DNA from 4 places in the Providencia sp. Me31A genome. Region 3 is predicted to be linked to each of the others. Evidence: predicted binding sites of a transcription regulator. Region 3 holds the regulator's gene; each other region holds the start of a gene.

Region 1 (2,212 bases), on a different contig from region 3:
TGCCACCACCAAGGTCGAATGTTAGGTATTTATGTTCTTTATTTTCGAGTAACCCAAAAGCGAGGGAGGCAGCTGTAGGTTCATTCAAAAGCCTTACTACCGTTAACCCAGCGAGTTGACCTGCCGTTTTAACCGCACGTCGCTGGACATCATTAAAATAAGCAGGAACGGTGATAACCGATTCCCTAATGGCATAGCCTAACCATGCTTCGACATCATCCTTAAGTTGTCGTAATAACAGAGCAGAAACTTCTTCTGCACGAAAAACCAATTTACCTAACGTAATAATGGCATCCGTTCCCATAAAGCGCTTAAAACTCGCTTTAGTGAGTTCAGGGTGACTTTGCAAACGGTCATGAGCAGCTTGCCCTACAATAATATTACCGTCATCATCCAAACCAACCACTGACGGTGTTAACACTTTTCCATACTGATTAGGAATCAAAACTGCTTTACCATCTAGCCATAAGCTGACCGCACTGTTACTCGTACCAAGGTCGATACCCATGACTAAACGTGTTGCTATATCACCCATTTTACCCATTCCTTGAATTATGAATAAGTCCACAGTATATAAAATAAACTTATTCAATCGATATTTGCCTTCCTTGTATATTAAATGATAATGAGTTTCGTTTAACACAAAAAATATAAAACTTTTGAATAAACCTCAAATTATGGATATAAAAAAGGCGTAACACCTATCGTGTTACGCCTACTCGCTATTTAATAAAATAGTTAATTATTTAGCTTTTGCTGCAAAACGTGCCGCCGCTTCGTCCCAGTTAACAACCGACCAGAACGCTTTAATGTAATCAGGACGACGGTTTTGGAATTTCAAGTAGTAAGCGTGTTCCCACACATCTAAACCGATGATTGGGTAACCAGAAACCCCAGAAATGGCTTCACCCATTAAAGGACTATCTTGGTTTGCTGTTGAAACGACAGCTAATTTACCGTCATCTTTAAGAACTAACCAAGCCCAACCCGAACCAAAACGAGTTGCGGCTGCTTTTTCAAACTGTTCTTTAAATGCATCAACGCTACCGAAATCACGCTCAATGGCAGCTTTCAGTTCGCCTTTTAATTCAGTACCTAATTTCAAACCTTTCCAGAACAGACTATGGTTTGAGTGACCACCCGCGTTATTGCGTACAAATGTGCGCTGATCTGCAGGAATTTCATCTAATTTTTGAATCAGGACATCAATATCTAAACCTGCTAATTCTGGCAGTTTTTCTAACGCTGTATTGGTGTTAGTCACATAGGTTTGGTGGTGCTTAGTGTGATGGATTTCCATAGTTTGTTTATCAAAATGTGGTTCCAACGCATCATAAGCATAAGGTAAAGCAGGTAATGTATAACTCATTTTATTGTCTCCAGTGACGTAAATACCACTATGTTTCTCATTTTCACCACAAGGCTCATAGGGTATGCACTTGCTTAACTTCGTACCTTGTGAATTACTGTCTATTATAGTTATTTTACTGTTAATGAAAATCATTATCAAACCCACACTTAAAATGTGGACTTCTTCATCAGCTATAAGATCTCATTTATTCAGTAACTAATACCAATATCACAACCTTTTATTTTTCTTTAATGCTAACATTATTAATATTCTTAGTTATATATCTTAAATTAGGATTTAGCATCAAATGATAATCCTGCAAATATCATTGCAATTAATACGTGATCTTCCACGCAAAAGAAAAACAAATTTATATCTTGTGCTTTAGTTAACTTTTTTTTGACATAGTATTAACATCTGCAAGGAGATAATAATATGACTCAAATAACTAAACATCCAGTTCCTGCTGAAATTGCAAAAAATGCCCTGATAAACGAACAACAGTATAACGATGAGTACCAACGCTCGATTCAAGACCCTGAAGGATTTTGGGGCGAAAAAGGAAAAATCGTTGATTGGATTAAGCCATACACCCGTGTTAAAAACACCTCTTTTGACCCTGGACACATCGATATCCGTTGGTTTGAAGATGGTACCTTAAACTTAAGTGCTAACTGTTTGGATCGCCATCTGACTGAAAAAGGTGAGCAAACAGCGATTATTTGGGAAGGTGATGATCCGTCATCATCAAAAAATGTAACGTATCGTGAACTGCACCAAGATGTCTGCCAATTTGCTAATGTCTTGAAAAAGCAAGGCATCCGTAAAGGTGATGTGGTTGCTATTTATATGCCAATGGTT
Region 2 (2,212 bases), on a different contig from region 3:
ATTATAAGTTATGTTATAACATAACATTTGCGTAAATGAAAAGCAGTTTAGGTAAGTTTTATTTATGTGATATAAAATGATTAACAGGTAAAATACATTGAGTGGAAAAGTGAACTCGCTTATTAGACATGGGGAGATTAATAAGCGAGTGGAATATTGGGTGTGAAATTAGTCGTCAGGATTATCCATCACGGCGTGGCGTTCATTATGATAGCCTTCTTCATCATAGCCGTATCGCCAGTACGGAATCGCATAAATATCGTCGCGGCCAAAACCTTTTTCACGGCGAATAAAGCGACGTAAATCACGTATGATTTGGTCTTCTCCTGCAATCCAAAATGCCGCATCGCTACTTGGAATATCCCAAGATTTAAAGGTGCTGATGAGCTCTGCTGTTTTAGAAATGTCACCACAAATCCAGATAACATCAATGAGCGCTGGCTTTTTTAGATCCCGAACATCATCTTGGCTATCTAAACGTAAAATAACTTTACCTTGAGCATCTTCGGGCATTTTTTCCAATAATGCAGCAATAGCAGGTAATGAACTTGAGTCACCCGCCATAAAATAGTGTTTTCTTACGGGTAATAGCGGGTCTGGACCTCCAGGATTAGTGATCCCCATCCAATTTCCCGGTTTTGCATCGCGAGCAAATAGATACGCAGGGCCTGTTGCACCATCATGCATCGCAAATTCGATATCAATTTCATTAAGTTCTGGCCGAATTGCTCGAACTGTGTAGGTGCGAACAAATGGACGAGGCTTGTCTTCTGGCCAACTGCGTCCTTCTTTACTGAGGATAGGCAAAGCAGGTTGGCTTGTTAAATCAGGGGCAAGAAAAATTTTCAGATGTCCACCCTCACAACCCGTTGGGTAAGTACTGAGCTTTTCTCCTGTGAACGTAATACTGCGAATTGATGGGCTGATGTCAGTAATTGATTTAACTTGAATAAGTTGTGGTGGAGCCGGGCGATAGATATTTTTTTCAACTGCCTGTTCAGTAGCCACGGACGTTCTCCTATTGTTAATGATAATTTTATTATTTGGTAATTGTTATCATTATCATGAATATATTTATAAGTTGCAATACACAGCTAGTGATTGCTGGCATTAATTTTTAACCTCATCACACCATAATCAACTGGTTAATACGGCTATCTATAACCTTAGGATCATTAAAATATAACTATCTTTACAGTAATGGAACGCAATACCCCACAAATAAAAATGCCGCATAAAAATCTATACGGCATTCAGTGGGCTGGCACTACTTCACTTTCATGCCAGCGGCAGTCATCATTAATTTAAACACATAAGAGAAAGCGAATAACGCTAACACACTGCCTAACCAAATGATGGCCATCCAACCCAGTTTCTTCCACCAAGGAGAATCAGTGATAGCCTTGGTCTGGGGTAATTTTTCCTCTGAAGACATAGTAACTCCAATAGGTATAAACCAAAATAACAGGAATAATGAATAACGCGCCAACTAACATAAAGCCTAAGCTTTCAGAAGGTCCAGCTGCGTCACGGAAACTAATTGCGGGTGGAATTAATGTAGGCCAAATGCTGATCCCAAGCCCCGTAAAGCCTAAGAAAATCAGCATTAATGCGGCTAAAAATGGTACGCTATCATGCTGTTGTTGTTTGGCACTCTTTAAGATCAACCAAGTACTGCCAAGCACCAGTAATGGAACTGGCAAAAAGAAGAATAGGTTTGGTAATGAGAACCAACGGTCAAATACTGCCTCATTTAACATTGGAGTCCATAAGCTAATGATTGCAATTACGGCTAACATGAGTAGAGTCAGTGGGCGCAGAACTCGATACATTGTGCGACGTAGGTGGCCTTCGGTTTTCATGATCAACCAACCACACGCGAGTAGGGCATAAGCGACGACTAAGCCAAACCCACAGAATAGTGGGAAAGGGGCGAACCAATCGAAATAACCGCCCATGTAAACACGATTCTCAACATGGAAACCTTGGATAAAGGCACCGACGACGACACCTTGGACGAAGGTGGCAAAAATCGAGCCACAAATAAAGGCATGGTCCCAATGACGACGGTGTGATTCATCAGCTCTAAAGCGGAATTCAAAGGCGACCCCGCGGAAAATCAAGGCCAGTAACATGAATGTTAATGGGATTGACAAGGCATCAAGAACAATTGCATAGGCCAGAGGAAATGCGCCAAACAAGGAAGCTCCAC
Region 3 (2,212 bases):
AGGTTAATGAAACAATACGCAAATAGTGTCATCTTGATAAATCACACAAATTTGACAGACTTAGAAACATTTTTTCGCCAAAATAAGGCGTAAAATTCTATTTATTTTCGATCTAAGTGAACGTTAGAAGCCCATATTTACTTCTATATCCCTTAGAAAAACAAGAGGTTAATCACTTTATGGCAGTCATAGGTATTTTCTTCGGAAGTGACACTGGTAACACAGAAAATATTGCCAAGATGATCCAAGAAAGATTAGGCAAAGATGTAGCAGAAGTTCATGATATTGCGAAGTGCAGTAAAGAAGATATCGACGCTTTTGATATTCTACTTCTGGGTATTCCAACTTGGTACTACGGTGAAGCTCAATGTGATTGGGATGACTTTTTTCCAACTCTCGAAGAAATTGATTTTGAAGGTAAACTTGTCGCTTTATTTGGTTGTGGCGACCAAGAGGATTACGCAGAGTATTTCTGTGATGCGATGGGAACTATCCGCGATATTATCGAACCACGTGGTGCTGTAATTGTAGGTCACTGGCCAACGGAAGGTTACCATTTTGAGGTTTCGAAAGGCATGGCTGATGATAACCATTTTATTGGCTTAGCTATTGATGAAGACCGCCAACCTGAGTTGACTGAAGAACGTGTCGATGCATGGGTAAAACAAATCTCTGAAGAAATGTCTTTAGCTGAAATTATTGGCTAAGCAAATTTATCTTATAGATAATGGGTCACATGTAGCTCAAAATGCACCATTAGCATACGTGATCCAGTCTAAAATAATCGATAAAATATCCTAATAGGGTAGACTTACGAAAGATTATCAAAATAATGAGACAATACATGGTTTCTATTTTTATTTTCCATGCCTATAATTGTAAATCAGTTTAGAAGACAACTGGATTTATGTTAAAAATGTCTCATTATTGTTAAATTTTGATTCAAGATACAGGACAAACCCGCATGACAGACAACAATAAGGCATTGAAAAATGCTGGACTCAAAGTCACTCTTCCAAGATTAAAGATTTTGGAAGTACTTCAAGAGCCTGAGTGCCACCACGTCAGTGCGGAAGATCTCTATAAAAAGCTGATCGATATGGGCGAAGAGATCGGGTTAGCTACCGTATACCGCGTATTGAACCAGTTTGATGATGCAGGTATCGTAACCCGTCATAACTTCGAGGGTGGGAAATCTGTATTCGAATTAACTCAACAACATCATCATGACCACTTAATCTGCTTAGATTGTGGGAAAGTGATTGAGTTCACTGACGAATCTATTGAAACTCGCCAGAAAAGTATCGCCGCTCGTCATGGTATTAAATTATCTAATCATAGTTTATATTTATATGGTCATTGCGCAGATGGTGATTGCCGCGAAAGTGCGGACGCACACGAAGCAAAAGAGTAAAACACTGTCATCCCTTAGTCAAAAGGGATGAATACAAACTAAAAACCCCAGATAGAATTGCTATCTGGGGTTTTCTTTTTGCAATGCTTAATGTTATTTCTTTTTTATAGTGATATTCCTAGAGGTATGCTTAACTGTTTCATTTTTATTGTTAATTTATTGTCTTAATAGCAATAACATTGAAGTTCTATATAATAAGTTGCAATTCAATTTAGATCCTTTATATTATTTTACTGATAAATTTATTGCCACTCTATTCTAGAGTATTATTTGAATATCATGGTGATATATAAACAGCACCGATGATGACTTCCTCAATTTATAACATATGAATATATATAAATTTATCTCATTAACTCACCATAAGTGTATTAACCCAAATTAATCATACTTGGTAAAATGTAATAAAACGTAAATTTACAACTTTAGAGCGTGCATAATTATTTAGATTAAACTGATTTTTTTGTAATTTGTAAGAGATTAACTGATGAAAAAAATATACCTTTTTATTAACATTAGTTTTTTCTTCTGGTTTCTTACTTTAATAGGATGGTTTTTCAATTACGCAACCATCACCTTGTTTTCATTTATATTATCAATTTTGTTCTTGATCTTATACTTCAATCAAAAAAAGGTAGGTAACATGTTCACCAAAAGACAAAACAAGCCAGCTCCAGAGATAAACATACAACCAACAGCTAGTGAGCCTGAAATTATTGCGAAAACAGCTAAGATAGAAGAACAAGTTACCACCGCCACTGTCAGTGAAGAAAAGACCAATACGGTGATCTCAAGAGA
Region 4 (2,212 bases), on a different contig from region 3:
TTAACGGTCAAAAATACCGGCTTTTCTGGTCGAGGCTGTGGCTTCGCTGTCGAGGCAGGTAAGTCAACTTTAATATCAACAGTTGCCAGTGGTGCAGCAACCATAAAGATAATCAATAAAACCAACATAACATCAATAAATGGTGTTACGTTAATTTCATGCATTTCACCGCTATCGTCTTGTTCGTCACCTAAACGCATTGCCATAATAATTACCTTGCTTTGCTATTTGCCAGATCGAGGTCACGCCCGAGTAATAAAGCAGATTGAGCAGCGACATCCCCTACTTGACCACGATAGTTGTTGATCATACGAGCAAAAATGTTGTAAATCACAACAGCAGGAATCGCTGCGATAAGACCAATTGCTGTCGCTAAAAGCGCTTCTGCAATCCCTGGGGCAACAACAGCAAGGTTAGTGGTTTGTGAGTGAGCAATCCCAATAAAACTATTCATGATCCCCCAAACAGTACCGAATAAACCGACAAATGGAGAAATTGCACCAATAGTTGCTAAGTAACCATTCCCACGCCCCATATAACGGCTAATCGCTGCAACAGCTCTTTCTAGACGGAATGATGTACGTTCTTTGGTACCAGATAAGTCAGCGCTATTTGCTGACAGCGCTCTTTCACTCACCGCTTCATTTAATAACATCCGAGTAACACTGTTTGATTTGAAACTTTCAGCAATACTCACAGCCTCATCAAGGGACTTCACTTCTGCAATCGCTTTGGCTTCTTCTTTCAAACGGCGGCGTGCAAATAAGATTTCGATACCCTTAGAGAAAAATATCGCCCAAGTAATTATCGAAGCAATCACTAACCCAATCATCACTGTTTTAACAACATTATCGGCGTTTTGGTACATTCCCCAAACAGATAAATCTTGGTCAAAACCGCCCGTTGGCGCCTCAGTCGCAATGTCAATATTTTCACTGACAACCTCGGTATTTACCGCTTGTCCTTGGTCGGGCTCAGAAGGTACTGATGAAACTTCAGCATTGAGTTGTGGTGTTGCCGGTGCTGCATTTGATGGTGTATTTTGAGACGCAGCGGGTGTTATAGGTGTGGTTTCAGCGACTGCCGTGCCCATCAAGCCGAACGCCAATAGAATAGAAGCTGTTAGTTTACGCATCAGTTGGCCTTTACTCTCTTTCTAGTGTTGTAGAATAAAATTTATATCGATGATTGTGCCATTCATCGACTAACCTTTAAAAGCGAAATTTGACTCGCGTTGTTTGTCCCTTTTAAAAAAGACGCTGCTGATGATATCAAACATGGCGCGAATTGATAGTAATTATCATTAGTATTCGCGAATTTTTTATCTTTTTTTGTTCTTCGACAAAGAAGCCCACATCGACTATACGGTTAGTCCCATCTTATTCTAATTCATTAAACACACTCATTCAGCGAAGGTATGTTTCCTTTACTAATGATAATGATTTAATTATGTTCATTTGCGCCATAAAGGTCACACTTACCTTAGTTGAAGAATACTCAGGTTACATTTCTTTCAGGATCATTTAACTTCTTAACATTACATATTTTAAATTTGGTAAATTGACATTCAGTGTAAGGAAAATCATGGCAAACATTAAACCTGAAACACAATTAGTCCACATAGGCCGGAACCCTAAATTTACACAAAAAGGGGTAAACCCTGTTATCCAGCGGGCATCTTCAATTATTTTTGATTCACTCGAAGAAAAACGCCATGCCACTCGTCATCGTGCAAACGGAGTTCTTTTTTACGGACGTCGAGGAACACAAACACATTTCGCATTTCAAGAAGCGATGACTGAATTAGAAGGAGGGGCGGGCTGTGTACTTTACCCTTCTGGCGCAGCGGCAATTACCAATGCTATTTTGTCTTTTATTTCTGCTGAGGATCATATTCTAGTCACCGGCTCTGCTTACGACCCTACACAAAACTTTTGTGACCGTATTTTAGCCAAATTGAATGTCCAAACAACGTATTTTGACCCACTCATTGGCGCTAATATTGTTGATTTAATTCAGCCAAATACTCGCATTGTCTTTTTGGAATCTCCCGGTTCTGTGACCATGGAAATCCAAGATTTACCCACTATAGTTAAAGCGATCCGCGCTAAATCCCCTGAAATTATCATTATGATTGATAATACTTGGGCAGCCGGTATCCTGCTAAAACCTTTATTATTAGGCGTTGATATCTCCATCCAATCTGCCACTA

The links. Region 3 encodes Fur, which represses iron uptake genes when iron is present. Its sites were predicted from a motif close to ATAATAATGAGAACNACTATCAA; they were not measured.
Region 1: sodA (superoxide dismutase [Mn]) is a predicted target of Fur. The motif match lies at 1,488-1,510, and genes of this name have one in related genera.
Region 2: ACLPIE_RS05535 (siderophore-interacting protein) is a predicted target of Fur. The motif match lies at 1,044-1,066, and genes of this name have one in related genera.
Region 4: exbB (tonB-system energizer ExbB) is a predicted target of Fur. The motif match lies at 1,288-1,310, and genes of this name have one in related genera.

Annotation. Positions count from the first base shown of each region.
Region 1 covers NZ_JBKQGZ010000022.1:80,957-83,168, forward strand. The annotation lists gene ACLPIE_RS17545 (Hsp70 family protein) at 1-535, opposite strand, end outside; gene sodA (superoxide dismutase [Mn]) at 743-1,369, opposite strand; gene acs (acetate--CoA ligase) at 1,787-2,212, shown strand, end outside.
Region 2 covers NZ_JBKQGZ010000005.1:95,289-97,500, reverse strand. The annotation lists gene ACLPIE_RS05535 (siderophore-interacting protein) at 169-1,008, opposite strand; gene ACLPIE_RS05530 (DUF2474 domain-containing protein) at 1,268-1,435, opposite strand; gene cydB (cytochrome d ubiquinol oxidase subunit II) at 1,392-2,212, opposite strand, start outside.
Region 3 covers NZ_JBKQGZ010000007.1:79,223-81,434, reverse strand. The annotation lists gene ybfE (LexA regulated protein) at 1-26, shown strand, start outside; gene fldA (flavodoxin FldA) at 180-707, shown strand; gene fur (ferric iron uptake transcriptional regulator) at 965-1,414, shown strand; gene ACLPIE_RS07305 (bactofilin family protein) at 2,058-2,212, shown strand, end outside.
Region 4 covers NZ_JBKQGZ010000008.1:56,271-58,482, reverse strand. The annotation lists gene exbD (TonB system transport protein ExbD) at 1-206, opposite strand, end outside; gene exbB (tonB-system energizer ExbB) at 212-1,135, opposite strand; gene metC (cystathionine beta-lyase) at 1,585-2,212, shown strand, end outside.